2 linked regions of the Variovorax paradoxus genome follow. The protein of the gene in region 1 interacts with the protein of each later gene in a pairwise test. Links are inferred from orthologs where the notes say so. Each region holds a gene or a part of one and is shown in the gene's direction. Other genes may lie near its edges. The genes, in order: nth and aceE.

Region 1 (7,700 bases):
AAACCGAAGGTGCGCGAACAGGCCATGGTGGCCATCAACGAAGGCGGGCTCGACCGCGTGCTGGAGATCCTGAAATGACCGATGCCGCAGGCGATGCCCCTTCCCTTCTTTACCGCGCCGATGCGCTCGTCGCCTATGCCGATGCGCTGCTGCAGAAGGCCGGGCTCGCTGCGCCGAAGGCCGCGGCGGTCGCCCGCACGCTGGTCGAGGGCGATCTGCTGGGCCACGACACCCACGGCCTCGCGCTGCTGGCCGGGTACGTGAAGGAACTGGAGTCGGGCGGCATGGCGCATGACGGCGCCCCCGAGGTGCTGTCCGACCGCCCTGCAGCGGTGCTGTGGGACGGCAGGCGCCTGCCCGGCCCGTGGCTCATGGAACAGGGCATGGACCTGCTGGTGCCGCGCGCGCGCGAACTGGGCACTGCGTCGCTCGTGATTCGCCGCAGCCACCACATCGCCTGCCTCGCGGTCTACATGCTGCGCGCGCTGCAGGAAGACATGCTCATGCTGCTGGCCTGCTCCGATCCGAACACCGCGAGCGTCGCGCCCTTCGGCGGCACGCAGGCGGTGTTCACGCCCAATCCGCTGGCCATGGGGTTCCCGCTCTCGCAGGGTGGCGTGATGGTCGACATCTCGGCCTCCATCACCACCAACGGCATGAGCAACCGCAAGCGCGCCGCCGGCGAGACCTTCGCCGAAGAGTGGCTGATCGACGCCACCGGCAAGCCCTCGAACAATCCGCAGGTGCTGTTCGACCAGCCGCCCGGCACGCTGCTGCCGGTGGGCGGCCTGAGCCACGGCCACAAGGGCTACGGCATGGCACTGCTGGTCGAAACCCTCACCGCCGGCCTGGCGGGCCACGGCCGGGCCGATGCGCCAGAAGGCTGGGGCGCCACCGTGCACGTCACGCTGCACGACCTGAACGCCTTCGGCGGCAAGGACGCCTTCCTGCGCCAGATGGACCACGTGGCGGCGCAGTGCCGTGGCAACGTGCCCATCGACCCGGGCAAGCCTGTGCGGCTGCCGGGCGAAGGCGGATTGAAGCGTCGGGAAGCGCAGTCGAGTAACGGGGTGCGGCTGCACCCGTCGATCGCGCGTTCGCTGCAGGACGCAGAGCAGCGGCATGGCCTGCGGCTGGCGCAGGCGCTGGCCTGACGAAGGTCAGTTTTCTTCGGCGTCGCCCGACGCGCCGCGGGGAGCGGCTTCACCTGCCGGGCGCGGCTGGCGCTTGGCGGGCCTGGCAAGGATCTCGATGTAGAACTGCTTGCCGCCCTCTTTCACGACGCCGTCGATGAGGCCGGTGATGGCCGAGAGGTGAATGACTTCCGCGCTGTCTTCGGCGGCGCCGAACCTGCAGTCGAAGTCCCAGAAGTCCGCGCCTTCGGGCAGTTCGCGGCGGCGTTCGCGCTTGATGTACTTGCGGATCTCGTGCTTGATGGCTTCGAGGAGACGGTCGGGGTGCTTGCCCTCGACCTGAAGCTGAAAGGTTTTTCTCATGGGTGATCGTAACGCCCTCATTGCGCCGCTGTGTACAGTCGGCGCATTCAACGGACAACAGGTGAAGACATGGCGCGCGCGAACGACTGGGCAAGCAAGGTGATGGCATTGGTCAACGGAGGCAACGCGGCGGCCGCCATCGCGCAGATCAAGGTCGCGCCCTCGGTCAAGGACCTGAAGGCGCTGCAGACCATCATGACGCTCTCGAAGATGAAAGGCCGCTATCCCAACGTGGATGCGGCCATTTCCGACAACCTCGACCTGCTCGCAGCCCCGCGGCTGCACCGCTCGCCCTGACCTGAAGCGTCAGAGCGCCTGGCCCAGGCGCTTCACGCCCTCTTCGATCTTCGCCACGTCGGCGGTGGCGAAGCTCAGGCGCAGCGTGGCCACGTCGGGGTTCTCCGCATAGAACGGCGCGCCGGGCACGAAGGCCACGAGCTTCTCGATGGCGCGCTTCGCCAGTTCGTTGGCGTCGGCCAGCTTGCCGTTGGCACCCGTCAGGCGCGCCCAGAAGAACAGGCCGCCGTTGGGCTGGGTGAAGCTCACCGCGTCGCCCAGTTCGCGCTTGAGCGCGTCGCCCATGGCCCGGGCGCGCTGGCCGTACACCTCGCGCACGTGCGCCAGCGTGGCCGGCATGCGGCCGCTCTTGAGGTATTGCGCGGCGGTGGCCTGCGAGAAGGTGCTGGTGTGCGCGTCGCTGAACTGCTTGCACATGGTGGCCTTGGCCAGCAGTTCGGGCGGGGCGATCATCCAGCCGATGCGCAGGCCGGGGCTGAGCACCTTGCTCAGGCTGCCGCAGTGCGCGATGAGTTCGCGGCTGCCGGGCACGTCCTTGCTCAGGGACATGATCGACGGCGGCGGCGCTTCGCCGAAGTACAGGTCGCCGTACGGGTCGTCCTCCACGATCAGCGTCTGGTACTTCACAGCCAGTTCCAGCACCTTCTTGCGACGCTCAAGGCTCAGCATGGCGCCGCTGGGATTGCCGAAGGTGGGAATCAGGTAGACGAACTTGGGCTTGTGCTCGGCGATGAGCTTCTCGAGCTCGTCGGTCTTCACGCCGTTGGCGTCGATGGGCGCGCTGATGAGCTGCGCGCCGTACAGGCGGAAGCACTGGATGGTTGCCAGGAAGGTCGGGCCCTCGACGATCACCTTGTCGCCGGGCGAGATCATGGTCTTGCCGAGCAGGTCGAGCGCCTGCTGGCTGCCGGTGGTGACGATCAGGCCGCTGGGGTCGACCTCGACGCCCTTGGTCTTCATGAAGGCCGAGAGCTGCGTGCGCAGCGGCTCGTAGCCTTCGGTGGCGCCGTACTGCAGCGCACCGCCTGCCTCTTCGCCCAGCGCCTTCTGGCTCGCTTCCTTGAGGCCCTCGACGTCGAACATCGCGCTGTCGGGAAAGCCGCCAGCAAAGCTGATGATGCCGGGCTTGCCCAGCAGCTTGAAGAGTTCGCGGATGGCGGAGGTTTCGACGTTGTCGAGGCGGGAGGCGAATTGCATGATGTGGCTCTCTCTTTCTGGGCCGCCATTGTCGCGAAAGCGGCGGGCAGGAAAGCTGCGTGGGCTTATTGTCTTTCGACGATATATTGCGCATACCGTTGCAAGGCGGTTTTTGTGGTCGACGCGAGGAGGTTCATGCGATGAACATCGATATCGATTCGGCGGCAGAGCTCTCGGCCCACCTCAAGGCCCTGCGCAAGACGCATCACCTGACGCAGGCCCAACTGGGGCTGCGACTGGGCGTCAAGCAGACCCGGATGGCGGACATCGAGAAGAACCCGGGCGTGGTGAGCGTGGCGCAGTTGCTCGAGGTGCTGCATGCCCTCGATGCCAGGCTGCTGCTCGCGACACCCACGGAACCGCGCCTGGCGCCCTCTGCGCCGGCGGACACCAGACCACACCGACGAGAACCCGGAGGCTCCGGCCCCGCCCCATGAAAAAAGAAAACATCCCCCTCTTCTTCGCCACGCTGCAGGCGGCCAACCCGGAGCCGAAGACCGAGCTCGAATACGGCACGCCCTTCGAACTGCTGGCCGCGGTGCTGCTCTCGGCACAGGCCACCGACGTGGGCGTGAACAAGGCCACGCGCAGGCTGTTTCCGGTGGCGAACACGCCGCAGGCCATCCTCGACCTGGGCGTGGAGGGGCTGGAGGAATACATCAAGACGATCGGCCTGTACCGCAGCAAGGCAAAGCACCTGATCGAGGCCTGCCGCATGCTGGTGGAGCTGCACGGCGGCGAGGTGCCGCGCAGCCGCGCCGAGCTCGAGGCGCTGCCCGGCGTCGGTCGAAAGACGGCGAACGTGGTGCTGAACGTGGCGTTCGGCGAGGCGACGATCGCGGTCGACACGCACATCTTCCGCGTGGGCAACCGCACCGGCCTGGCGCCGGGCAAGACGCCGCTCGAGGTGGAACTGAAGCTCGAGAAGCGTGTTCCGAAGGAATACCGCCTGCACGCGCACCACTGGCTGATCCTGCACGGGCGCTACATCTGCGTGGCCCGCAAGCCGCGATGCTGGGAATGCGCGGTGCACACTTTCTGCAGCTACAAGCCCAAGACGCCCGCACCCAAGGCCGCATGACATCCGAAGAATGACGACACAGACGAAGCACAGCCTCTCCACCGCCGCAGCCCTGCTGTTCGCGGCCACGTTCGCGGCGACCCCCGCTGCGGCATGGGCGCAGCCCGCCGGCGGCCTCGCGCCCGACGCCATGGCGCTCTATGGCGGGCGCTGGTCGACCGCGTGCGGCGACGCCGGCGCACCCACGCTGCAGGTGCGCCAGGACGCCCTGATCGCCGAGAGCGGCAAGCGCCGCGTGGTCGGCCGCGCGCCGCAGACCGCCTACAGCTTCTTCGGCAACAGCCCGCCGCCCGCCGGATTCGACGTGGCGCTGATGAGCGAGGTCGGCAAGGCCGGCGCCATGACCTTCCTCGTCTACCGCGACGCGCGCGGCCAGTCGGTCACGCTCGACGCCGACAAGCCGGTCGCCGGCCAGCTCGGTCCCGACATGATGAAACTGCGCTACTGGCGCTGCGACGGTGCCGCGCGTGCGGCGCCGCCGTCCGGCGAAGTCCAGCCCGCCGCCAGGGCGCCGGCGCCGCCCACCGGCAGCCGCCGCGCTCGCGCAGGGCCCGGCCATGCAGAAGGCGTGGCTCAAGGCGCTGGGCCCGCGCGAGACCGACCGCTGGCTGGTGCGCCGCGAGGGCCCGGCGCCCGAGCCGCAATGGGTCACGGTGGACGGCACCCGCTACCTGCTGCACGCCTTCTGCAAGCCGCACGACTGCCACGACAACAACGCCATCGCGCTCTACGACCAGGGCTCCGGCGGCATCTACGGGCTGGTGCAGCGCGACGGGCGCAACAAGCTGGTCGGCGCGCCGCCGCCCGCGCTGGCGCCGCAGCTCGAAAGGCTCTGGCGCGAGCAGTGGCGCCAGAAGAACTGAGCCGGGCCGGACCCGGTTGAATCGGCACCGGCCGGGCCGCGCGCCCCGATCAGCGCAGCTTGAACATGCTGACCGCATGCACCAGGCCCGCGGCCTGGTCGTTCATCGACTGCGCCGCAGCCGAGGCCTCCTCCACCAGCGCCGCGTTCTGCTGCGTGGTGCGGTCCATCTGCTTGATGGCGTCGTTCACCTGCTCGATGCCGGCCGACTGCTCCTGGCTCGCCGCGGTGATCTCGGCCATGATGTCCGTCACGCGCCGCACGCTGCCCACGATCTCCTCCATGGTCTTGCCGGCCTCGTTGACCAGTGCGCTGCCCGCATCCACCTCGCCCACGGAGTCGCCGATCAGCGTCTTGATCTCCTTGGCGGCCGCCGCCGAGCGCTGCGCCAGGCTGCGCACCTCCGAGGCGACCACGGCAAAGCCGCGCCCCTGCTCGCCGGCGCGCGCAGCCTCCACCGCCGCGTTCAGCGCCAGGATGTTGGTCTGGAACGAGATACCGTCGATCACGCTGATGATCTCCACCACTTTCTTCGACGACGCGTTGATCGACGCCATCTTCTCCACCACCTGCTCGACCACCTCGCCGCCGCGCGACGCCACGAGCGAGGCCGAGCCGGCCAGCTGGTTGGCCAGCCGCGCGTTGTCGGCGTTCTGCTTCACGGTCGATGTCAGCTCCTGCATCGACGCGGCGGTCTGCTCGAGCGAGCTGGCCTGCTCCTCGGTGCGCGACGACAGGTCGCGGTTGCCCGAAGCGATCTGCCCCGATGCGGTGGCGATCGAGTCGGTGCCGGCGCGCACCTGCCCGACCACCTTGGCGAGCTCGTCGTTCATGGAGCGCAGCGCGCCCATCAGCATGCCCGCTTCCGACGTGTCGGTCACCTCGATGCGCGCCGTCAGGTCGCCCGAGGCCACCTGCTGGGCCACGCTCACCGCCTGGCCGAGCGGCCGGGTGATCGAGCGCGTCATGCGGAAGGCCAGCAGCAGCCCGCCGACCAGCGAGGCGCCGCTGATCGCCAGCATCAGCCAGCGGGCGCTCTGGTAGGTCGCCTGCGCCGAGGCGGCGCTTTCGTCGGCGCTCTTCTTCAGCAGCTCCTGGAAGCCGGAGACATGCGCCAGCACCTGGTTGAGCAGCGGCATGCATTCCTGCGTCAGCATCTTGATGGCGGCGTCGGTCTGCTGGCCGGTGGCCAGCGTCAGCACCTTCTGGGCGATGGGCAGGTACTGCGCCTCGAGCGTGCGCAGCTTCTCGAACATGCGGCGCTCCTCGTCGCTGGCGAACACGGGGTTGGCGATGATCGTTCCCAGGCTCGCCATGCCGGTGTCGATCTCCTGCTGCGAGCGCGTCACCAGGTCGACGTCGCCCTTCTGCGCCGCCCGGTCCGCCACCAGCGCCAGGTTGCGCGCCGCGATCGCCCGCTTGCCGATGGCCGACTGCACGTTGTTCAGCAGGTCGAGCTTGCGCGCGCCGACCTCGGTCGCAAAGGCGATGCGGTCCGACAGATTCGTCATCTGGTGCAGCCCGATGCCGGTAATGACCAGTTGCAACAGCAGCAACAAGGCAAAACCCAATCCCAGGCGTGCACCGATTTTGAGATTCGACAGATCGAACATGTGGGGAGCTCCATGATGGTTTCATCCGTCATCGGCGCGGGTTCCTTGCGCCACCCCACCCTCGAAGGGCGGGGTAGGCAAACCCTGAGAATTGCAATTTTTGGCCACCTGTATGAATGAGAATTCAGGACAGATGCAACCCGACTTTCTCCCTGGTGCGCCCGCGTTGCGCACACGCAGCCGGCGCCTGCTGGTCCGCCAAGCCCTTCTCGACCGGCTTGCCGGCCCGGAGCCGGGTCAGCGCCGGTGCATCGTCCTGCGTGCGCCCCCGGGCTTCGGCAAGACTTCGCTGCTGCTGACCTGGCAGCGCCAGCTGGTGGCGGCGGAAATCGACATCGCCTGGGTACGGCTGGCCGACATCGAGGGGGGCGACCTGCAGTTCATGGCCGCCCTCATGGCCGCGCTGGCCGGCATCGACTCCGCCATCCCCCGCGCCGCGGTGGTGCATGCGCGGCCCGACGCCGACGCCATTGAGCGCCTGGTCATTGCGCTGGTGCGCGGCGTCGCCGCCCACGGCCGCCGGATCGTGCTGATCGTGGACGACGCCCACCGCGCCGAGAGCGGCAACGTGCTGAACGCGCTGCAGCTGCTCGTCGAATACGCGCCTTCCAACCTCCTGTGCGTATTCGCCGGGCGCGACCACCTGCCGGTGACCATGGCGCACGCGCCGGTGTCGAAGTCGGTGCTCGAGCTGCGCAACGAAGACCTGCGCTTCACCCTGGCGGAGTCGCTCGACTACTTGCGCATGCGGCTGCCCTGCATCGACGAGCGCGCGGCCGCCGCGATCCACCTGCTCACCGAGGGCTGGCCCGCCCTGCTGCGGCTGGCCGGCGCAGAGGTGCGACGCCGGCGCGGCACGCCGTCGCCGCTTCTCCACGGGCGGCCCGACCCCGAGCCCTTTGCCGCGTACTTCCGCGCCCATGTGTTTCCGCGGCTGTCGGTGACGCAGCGGCGCCTGCTCACCCTGTGCGCGGCCACCGCCCGGTTCAGCGCCGCCCTGTGCGCCGACCTCGCCGGCGAGGGCTACACCGCGCCGCTGTGCGCCGAGCTGCTGGAACCGATGGTGCGCGAAGGCCTGCTGACCGCGTTGCCGCACCGGATGGCCGGCGAGCGCTGGTGGCAGCTGCACCCGCTGGCGCGCGCCGTGCTGCTGC
Region 2 (8,176 bases), 920 kb from region 1 along the record:
ACCGGAATCCAGAAGGAAAAACGGCATCCGATCACATCCGGACCATTGTAGATGTTCTCCGCCTGCATCCGGCCGCGGTGCGACTCGACGATGGTGCGGCACAGATTCAGCCCGATGCCCATGCCTTCGGGCTTGGTGGAGAAGAAGGCTTCGTAGAGCCGGTCCATCACTTCCGGTGCCAGGCCCTTGCCGGTGTCCTGCACCGAGAACTCGATGGCGTTGTGGCCCTCGATGACCTTGGGCAGCACGCGCAACTCGACGCTGCGGCGCGCCAGCGGCCGATCGGCGATGTCAATGGATTCGGCCGCGTTCTTCAGGAGGTTGACCATCACCTGCTCGATCAGGATCGGGTCCACGCGCACCACGGGCAGCCGCGCCGCCACGTAGTGGTTCAGGCGCACGTTGCGCCGGCGCAGTTCGATGCCGGCGAGTTCGACCGCCTCGCTCACCATGGTGGCGACGTCGGCCGGCGTGCGATTGGGCTCGCTGCGCTTCACGAAGGAGCGGATGCGCTGGATGATCTGACCCGCGCGCTGCGCCTGCTTCGACGTCTTCTCGAGTGCTGCGAGCAACGCGTCGTTGTCGATCGACTGGCCCTTGATGCGCGACATCATGCCGTTGCAGTAGTTGGTGATGGCGGTCAGCGGCTGGTTGAGCTCGTGCGCCACGCTCGAAGCCATTTCGCCCATGGTGATGAGACGGCTCGCCGCCTGTGCCTTGTCGGCTTGCGCGGCCGCCTGTTCCTCGGCGTCGCGGCGCGGCGTGATGTCGGTGGCGATCACCAGTTGCGCGAGGCGGCCGTCGACCCAGGTCAGGTAGCGCGAGCGCACTTCGAGCCACTTGCCCAGGTGCGGCACGAAGATTTCGTTGTTGGCGGTTTGCGCGGCGGTGAGCGTGTCGATCGGCAGGCCCGCGTAGGGGTCGACGTCGTCCAGGCCTTCGTCGTGTGCGTTGGAGGCCGGCACGCCGGCCTGCGCCACCATGCCGAGATGGCCCACCGTGTCGGAGCCGAACCACAACCGATACAGCTTGTTGGCGAACAGCAGTTCCTCGCTGCCGATGGGCGCCACCGACACGGCAGCGTCGAGCGCTTCCAGCACGGTGGTGAAGCGTTCGTACGAGGCCGAGAGCTGCTCACGGATGCGCGTGGGCTCGGTGATGTCGGTCATCGACGTCATCCAGCCGGTCTGGTGGCCGCGTGCGTCGATCAGCGGTGACACGTAGAGCCGCGCATTGAACACGCTGCCGTTCTTTCGCTTCACGCGCACCTGGAAGCCGCCCGGCAGGGCGCGGCCGTGCAACTCTTCTTCGAGCCGCTCGTTCATCACCTCGCGGTCGGACTCGAGCCAGTACGGGAAGGGCGGCGTCTGGCCGACCAGTTCCTCCTCGCTCCAGCCCGTCATGGCGCAGAAGGCCGCATTCACGTACGTGATGCGCCCTTGCAGGTCGAGCACGCGCATGCCGGTGAGCATGGAGTTTTCCATCGCGCGGCGGAAGTTGGTCTCCGCCACCAGCCGTTGCTGGGCCTGCAGGCGCCGGCGTGTGTGGCGCCAGGTGCCGATCAGCATCCAGCTCGTGAGCACGCTGAGCGCGCACACCAGCCAGAAGAGCCCGTTGCCGACCACGCCTTGTGAGGTGCGATACGCCTGGGCGCGAAGCACCAGCGCATTGCCGACGGGCGACACCGGCACTTCGTATTCATTCGTGCGCTCGGACCACGGGAGCAGGCGCGTGCCGCTGTCCTTCAGGTTGGTGGTGTTGCCGGCGATGACGTGGCCCTTGGCGTCGAGCAGCGATACCGCGTAGCGCGCCTGCACCTCGGATGGCATGCCGTAGCGCAGCAGCCCGTCGACCGAGAATTCTCCGAGAACCACGCCGGCGAACAGGCCCTGGTCGAACAGCGGAATGTGCAGCTGCAGCATGGCAGCCGGTTCGCCGCCTGCCACAGGCTGCGAATACACCGGCTGTCGCAGTTCGCGCGCCAGGGCGTAATTGCTTTCGATGTCGCCGGGGCGCAGCACGTCGCCGATCAGGTGCTGCTGCGCCGGATGCACGCTGGGCGCCGCGTAGCCGGCCTTGAAGCGGCGGCGGTCGTCGATCCAGGTGATGGTCTGGAGTTCGGGGAACTGGCTCACCAGCGATTCGGCGCGGCTGGTGAACTCGACGGGGTCGATCTCGCGGTTGGATGCGTCGCGCGCGATGCGCATCAGCTGTTCCTGGCGCTCGAGCAGCCGCAGGCGCATGCGCTGCTGCGCGTATTCGACGTCACGGCGTACCGACTCCTGCTCGCGCTCGACCTCCTCCGTGCGCAGGTACCAGAAGGCCGAGACGATGGCCGCCAGGAAAAGCAGCACCGCCGCCATCGGCGCGAGCATGGCGACGGCGTCCTGCAGCACCGGCGTCTGCCGGCGCCACCACTTGCGCCACCAGGACAGGGGCGACGCTTTCACGGCATTGCGGGCAACCGCCAACGGGGAGGAGAGGGGCATGGTCCGAGTTTAGGTGAAGGCCCTCGGGAAACGACGTGAAAGCCGCGGTGGCATAGGCTCCAGCATGGTCGGTTTCTAGCGGTCATCGGGATGCGGTCACAGTTCAAAATTCCACATTAAGAAACTATGGCGCACTATTTGAAATCACGATGTTTCTATGAGAAACTCCGCCGCGCTGCGCGCATAGCGCACTAAATTACCGCCACAGCCCTAAAAGGAGAGACAAGCATGTCGGCAAATCCCGAGAACCTGTTCGGCTCGGCCGCAAACGACGCGGACGCCCAGGAGACCCGTGAATGGATGGATGCACTGTCCTCCGTCATCCAGAGCGAAGGGCCCGAGCGGGCGCACTTCCTTCTCGAGCAGCTGCTCGAGCATGCCCGCCAGAACACGGTCGACATGCCGTTCTCGGCCAACACCGGCTACGTCAACACCATCGAACCCTCGCAGGAGGCCCGCAGCCCCGGCAATCTCGAGATCGAACAGCGCCTGCGCGCCTACATGCGCTGGAACGCCATGGCGATGGTGGTCAAGGCCAACCGCCATCACCCGGCCGAAGGCGGTGACCTGGGCGGCCACATCGGTTCCTTCGCCTCGCTGGCGAGCATGTTCGGCGCAGGCTTCAACCACTTCTGGCGCGCCGAGAGCGAAAGCCATGGCGGCGACCTGCTCTACATCCAGGGCCACGTGTCCCCCGGCATTTACGCCCGCGCCTACCTCGAGGGCCGTCTTTCCGAAGAGCAGCTGCTGAATTTCCGCCAGGAAGTCGACGGCAAGGGCCTGTCGAGCTATCCGCACCCGAAGCTGATGCCCGAGTTCTGGCAGTTCCCCACCGTCTCGATGGGCCTCGGCCCGCTGATGGCCATCTACCAGGCCCGCTTCCTCAAGTACCTGCACGCACGCGGCATCGCCAACACCGAGAACCGCAAGGTCTGGGTGTTCTGCGGCGACGGCGAAATGGACGAGGTCGAATCGCTGGGCGCCATCGGCCTGGCCGCGCGCGAGAACCTCGACAACCTGATCTTCGTCATCAACTGCAACCTGCAGCGCCTCGACGGCCCGGTCCGCGGCAACGGCAAGATCATCCAGGAGCTCGAAGGCGAGTTCCGGGGCGCCAACTGGAACGTCATCAAGCTGGTCTGGGGCAAGGGCTGGGACGCCCTGCTCGAGAAGGATCACGACGGCGCGCTGCGCAAGATCATGATGGAGTGCAACGACGGCGACTACCAGTCGTTCAAGGCCAACGACGGCGCCTACGTGCGCAAGAACTTCTTCGGACGCGACCCGCGCACGCTGAAGATGGTCGAGCACATGACCGACGACGAAGTCTGGGCGCTGCAGCGCGGCGGCCATGACTCGCAGAAGGTGTACGCCGCCTTCCACGCCGCGCAGAACCACCAGGGCCAGCCCACGGTGCTGCTCGTGAAGACCGTCAAGGGCTTCGGCATGGGCAAGATCGGCGAGGGCAAGAACAACGTGCACCAGACCAAGAAGCTCAGCGACGAGGACATCATGATCTTCCGCGACCGCTTCAACATCCCGATTCCCGACAGCCAGATCGCCGAGCTGCCGTTCTACAAGCCGGCCGACGACACGCCTGAAATGAAGTACCTGCACGAGCGCCGCAAGGCCCTCGGCGGTTACCTGCCGCATCGCCGCACCAAGGCCGACGAGAGCTTCACCGTACCTTCGCTGGAAACCTTCAAGTCGGTGATGGAGCCCACGGCCGAAGGCCGCGAGATCTCGACCACGCAGGCCTACGTCCGCTTCCTCACGCAGCTGCTGCGCGACAAGGCGCTTGGCCCGCGCGTCGTGCCCATCCTGGTGGACGAGGCTCGCACGTTCGGCATGGAAGGCCTGTTCCGCCAGATCGGCATCTACAACCCGCACGGTCAGCAGTACACCCCGGTCGACAAGGACCAGGTCATGTACTACAAGGAAGACAAGGCCGGCCAGATCCTGCAGGAAGGCATCAACGAAGCCGGTGGCATGTCGAGCTGGATCGCGGCGGCCACCTCGTACAGCACGAACAACCGCATCATGGTGCCGTTCTACGTGTACTACTCGATGTTCGGCTTCCAGCGCATCGGCGACCTGGCCTGGGCGGCCGGCGACATGCAGGCCCGCGGCTTCCTGCTGGGCGGCACGTCGGGACGCACCACGCTGAACGGCGAAGGCCTGCAGCACGAGGACGGCCACAGCCACATCCTGGCCAACACCATCCCGAACTGCGTGAGCTACGACCCGACCTTCGCGCACGAAGTCGGCGTGATCCTGCACCATGGCCTCAAGCGCATGGTCGAGAAGCAGGACAACGTCTACTACTACCTGACGCTGCTCAACGAGAACTACCCGATGCCCGGCCTGCAGCCCGGCACCGAAGAGCAGATCATCAAGGGCATGTACCTGTCGAAGCAGGGCCCCGCGCTCAAGGCCAAGGCGCCCACCGTGCAACTGCTGGGCAGCGGCACCATCCTGCGCGAGAGCTTTGCCGCGCAGGAACTGCTCGAGAAGGACTGGGGCGTGTCGGCTTCCGTGTGGAGCTGCCCGAGCTTCAACGAACTCACGCGCGACGGCCAGGACGCCGACCGCTGGAACCTGCTGCATCCCGACCAGACGCCGCGCGTGCCTTTCGTGGCCGAGCAGCTCGGCGCCACGACCGGCCCGGTGGTCGCATCGACCGACTACATGAAGGCCTACGCGGAGCAGATCCGCCCCTTCGTCCCGAAGGGCCGCACCTACAAGGTGTTGGGTACCGACGGCTTCGGCCGGAGCGACTTCCGCAACAAGCTGCGCGAGCACTTCGAGATCAACCGTCACTACATCGTGGTGGCCGCGCTCAAGGCGCTGAGCGAAGATGGCACGGTGCCGGTCGCCAAGGTGGTCGAAGCCATCAAGAAGTACGGCATCAACGTCGACAAGGTCAACCCGCTCTACGCCTGAGCCTCGCCAGGCAATCAACAACCAACGAACGAAACGGCGCCTCACGGCGGGAGACAAACGATATGGCAGCAGTGGAAGTGAAAGTGCCCGACATCGGCGATTTCGATGAAGTCGCGGTGATCGAGGTGCTCGTGAAGGTGGGCGACACGGTCAAGGCCGAGCAGTCGCTCATCACCGTCGAATCGGACAAGGCGTCGATGGAGATTCCGTCGTCGACCGCCGGTGTCGTGAAGGAACTGAAGGTCGAGGTCGGCGGCAAGGTGAAGGAGGGCTCGGTGGTGCTCGTGCTCGAGGCCGAAGGTGGCGGTGCCGCTGCAGCGCCGGCCCCTGCGCCTGCTGCCGCACCCGCAGCAGCCGCCGCGCCTGCACCGGCCGCGGCAGCACCTGCAGCGGCGCCCGCGGCCTCCGGTCCGGTCGAGGTCAAGGTGCCGGACATCGGCGACTTCAAGGACGTCGCCGTCATCGAACTGCTGGTGAAGGTGGGCGACACGGTCGCGGCCGAGCAGTCGTTGATCACGGTCGAATCGGACAAGGCCTCGATGGAAATCCCGTCGTCGGCTGCCGGCGTGCTGAAGGAACTGAAGGTCAAGGTGGGCGACACCGTCAACATCGGCGACCTGATCGCGGTGCTCGAAGGCTCCGCAGGAGCCGCCGCTGCGCCGGCTGCGGCTCCCGCGCCTGCACAGGCGGCGGCCGCTCCGGCACCGGCGAGCGCTCCGGCGCCCGCAGCTGCAACTCCCGCCGCGGCACCGGCAGCGGCTCACCAGCCGACGGCAGCCCCCACCGGCAACCTGCCGCATGCCTCGCCCTCGGTGCGCAAGTTCGCCCGCGAACTCGGCGTGCCGCTCGAAGAGGTCAAGGGCTCGGGGCCCAAGGGCCGCATCACGCAGGAAGACATCCAGAACTTCACCAAGGCCGTGATGAGCGGCCAGGCCAGCACCAAGGCCTCGGCCGCCAAGGCGCCGGCCGCTGGTGGTGATGGTGCCGCGCTGGGCCTCATTCCGTGGCCCAAGGTCGACTTCGCGAAGTTCGGCACCGTCGAGCGCAAGGACCTGTCGCGGATCAAGAAGCTCAGCGGTGCCAACCTGCACCGCAACTGGGTGATGATCCCGCACGTCACGAACAACGACGAAGCCGACATCACCGAGCTCGAGGCCTTCCGCGTCTCCACCAACAAGGAGAACGAGAAATCGGGCGTGAAGGTCACGATGCTGGCCTTCGTCATCAAGGCGGTGGTCGCGGCGCTGAAGAAATTCCCCGAGTTCAACACCAGCCTGGACGGCGACCAGCTCGTCTACAAGCAGTACTACAACATCGGTTTCGCGGCGGACACGCCCAACGGCCTCGTGGTGCCGGTGCTCAAGGATGCCGACAAGAAGGGCATCCTGCAGATCAGCGCCGAAATGGGCGAACTCGCCAAGAAGGCGCGCGACGGCAAGCTCGGCTCGGCCGACATGCAGGGTGGCTGCTTCTCGATCAGTTCGCTCGGCGGCATCGGCGGCACGCACTTCACGCCCATCATCAACGCGCCCGAAGTCGCCATCCTCGGCCTGTCGAAGAGCGCGATGAAGCCGGTGTGGGACGGCAAGCAGTTCGTGCCGCGTCTCACGCTGCCGATGTCGCTGTCGTACGACCACCGCGTGATCGACGGCGCCCTGGCTGCGCGTTTCAACGCCTACCTGGGGCAAGTGCTCGCGGACTACCGTCGCATCCTGCTATGACGCCCCGAGCACCTTCGGTGCTCCCCTCCATAGGGGGCTGCTCCCTTGGGGCGGCCCGGCGGGAGCAGTCATGACCACGGTCGTGGCCGTCCGCAAGGGCGGCCAAGTCACGATGGCGGCCGATTCCCTGGTGACCTTCGGCGACACGCGGCTTTCGCACCGCGCCGAAGCGAACCAGAAGATCTTCACCGTCGAGGACGCGGCGGGCACGAGCCTGTTTGCGATGGCCGGCGCCGCGGCGCACTTCCTGGTGCTGCAGCATGCACTGGCCGCGCAGCCACGCGAGCAGCTGCTGTTCGGCAGCAAGCACGAGATCTTCCGCACCTTCACGATGCTGCATCCGGTGCTGAAGGAGTCGTTCTTCATGCAGACCAAGGAAGACGACCACGAGCCGTACGAGTCGAGCCAGTTCACGATGCTGATGGCCAACCAGAGCGGCATCTACGGCATCTACAGCTACCGCGAGGTGTTCGAGTTCAAGCAGTTCTGGGCCATCGGCTCGGGACGCAGCTTCGCACTCGGCGCCATGCATGCGGCCTATGACATCAAGTCGCGCGGCGCGCGCGACGTGGCGGAGGCAGGCATTGCTGCCGCCTGCGAATTCGATCGCAATTCGGCCCCACCGGTCGACGTTCTCACACTCAAACTGAAAGTGTCCAAATGAGCGAACAACAAATCAAGGTGCCCGACATCGGCGACTTCGACGAAGTGGCAGTCATCGAGGTGCTGGTCAACGTCGGAGACACGGTCAAGGCCGAACAGTCGCTGATCACGGTCGAATCGGACAAGGCCTCGATGGAGATCCCGTCCTCGGCCGCCGGCGTGGTCAAGGCCATTGCCGTGAAGGTGGGCGACAAGGTCAAGCAGGGCTCGGTGGTGCTGACGCTGGAGGCGGATGGTGCGGCGGCGCCCGCGCCGGCTGCAGCGGCCCCTGCGTCGACTGCTGCGCCGGCTGCTGCAGCCGCGGCTCCCGCACCCAAGGCGGCTGCGCCGTCCCCCGTTGCGGCGCCCGTGGCCTCCAGC

Evidence for each region.
Region 2: the proteins of nth (region 1) and aceE interact in binary tests that used the Escherichia coli proteins (3 or more experiments, as listed by UniProt). The link is inferred for Variovorax paradoxus from one-to-one orthologs.

Annotation. Positions count from the first base shown.
Region 1 is NZ_LR743507.1:3,058,625-3,066,324, reverse strand. What follows is about bases 2,411-5,247. They hold nth (endonuclease III), read left to right. Parts: upstream 2,411-3,423; coding sequence 3,424-4,071; downstream 4,072-5,247. Other genes in these bases: AACL56_RS14010 (methyl-accepting chemotaxis protein), read right to left, coding at 4,984-5,247; AACL56_RS14015 (Ivy family c-type lysozyme inhibitor), read left to right, coding at 4,629-4,934; AACL56_RS14025 (helix-turn-helix domain-containing protein), read left to right, coding at 3,131-3,427; AACL56_RS14030 (PLP-dependent aminotransferase family protein), read right to left, coding at 2,411-2,990. Outside these bases: phosphoserine phosphatase SerB, read left to right, coding at 1-78; AACL56_RS14045 (Ldh family oxidoreductase), read left to right, coding at 75-1,154; AACL56_RS14040 (DUF6172 family protein), read right to left, coding at 1,161-1,496; AACL56_RS14035 (hypothetical protein), read left to right, coding at 1,566-1,793; more of AACL56_RS14030, read right to left, coding at 1,803-2,410; more of AACL56_RS14010, read right to left, coding at 5,248-6,546; AACL56_RS14005 (LuxR C-terminal-related transcriptional regulator), read left to right, coding at 6,680-7,700. UniProt on the Escherichia coli protein: DNA repair enzyme that has both DNA N-glycosylase activity and AP-lyase activity. The DNA N-glycosylase activity releases various damaged pyrimidines from DNA by cleaving the N-glycosidic bond, leaving an AP (apurinic/apyrimidinic) site.
Region 2 is NZ_LR743507.1:3,982,955-3,991,130, reverse strand. The notes cover bases 2,320-5,632. They hold aceE (pyruvate dehydrogenase (acetyl-transferring), homodimeric type), read left to right. Parts: upstream 2,320-2,717; coding sequence 2,718-5,432; downstream 5,433-5,632. Other genes in these bases: aceF (dihydrolipoyllysine-residue acetyltransferase), read left to right, coding at 5,495-5,632; AACL56_RS18530 (PAS domain-containing sensor histidine kinase), read right to left, coding at 2,320-2,489. Outside these bases: more of AACL56_RS18530, read right to left, coding at 1-2,319; more of aceF, read left to right, coding at 5,633-7,153; AACL56_RS18515 (MFS transporter), read left to right, coding at 7,224-7,817; lpdA (dihydrolipoyl dehydrogenase), read left to right, coding at 7,814-8,176. UniProt on the Escherichia coli protein: Component of the pyruvate dehydrogenase (PDH) complex, that catalyzes the overall conversion of pyruvate to acetyl-CoA and CO(2).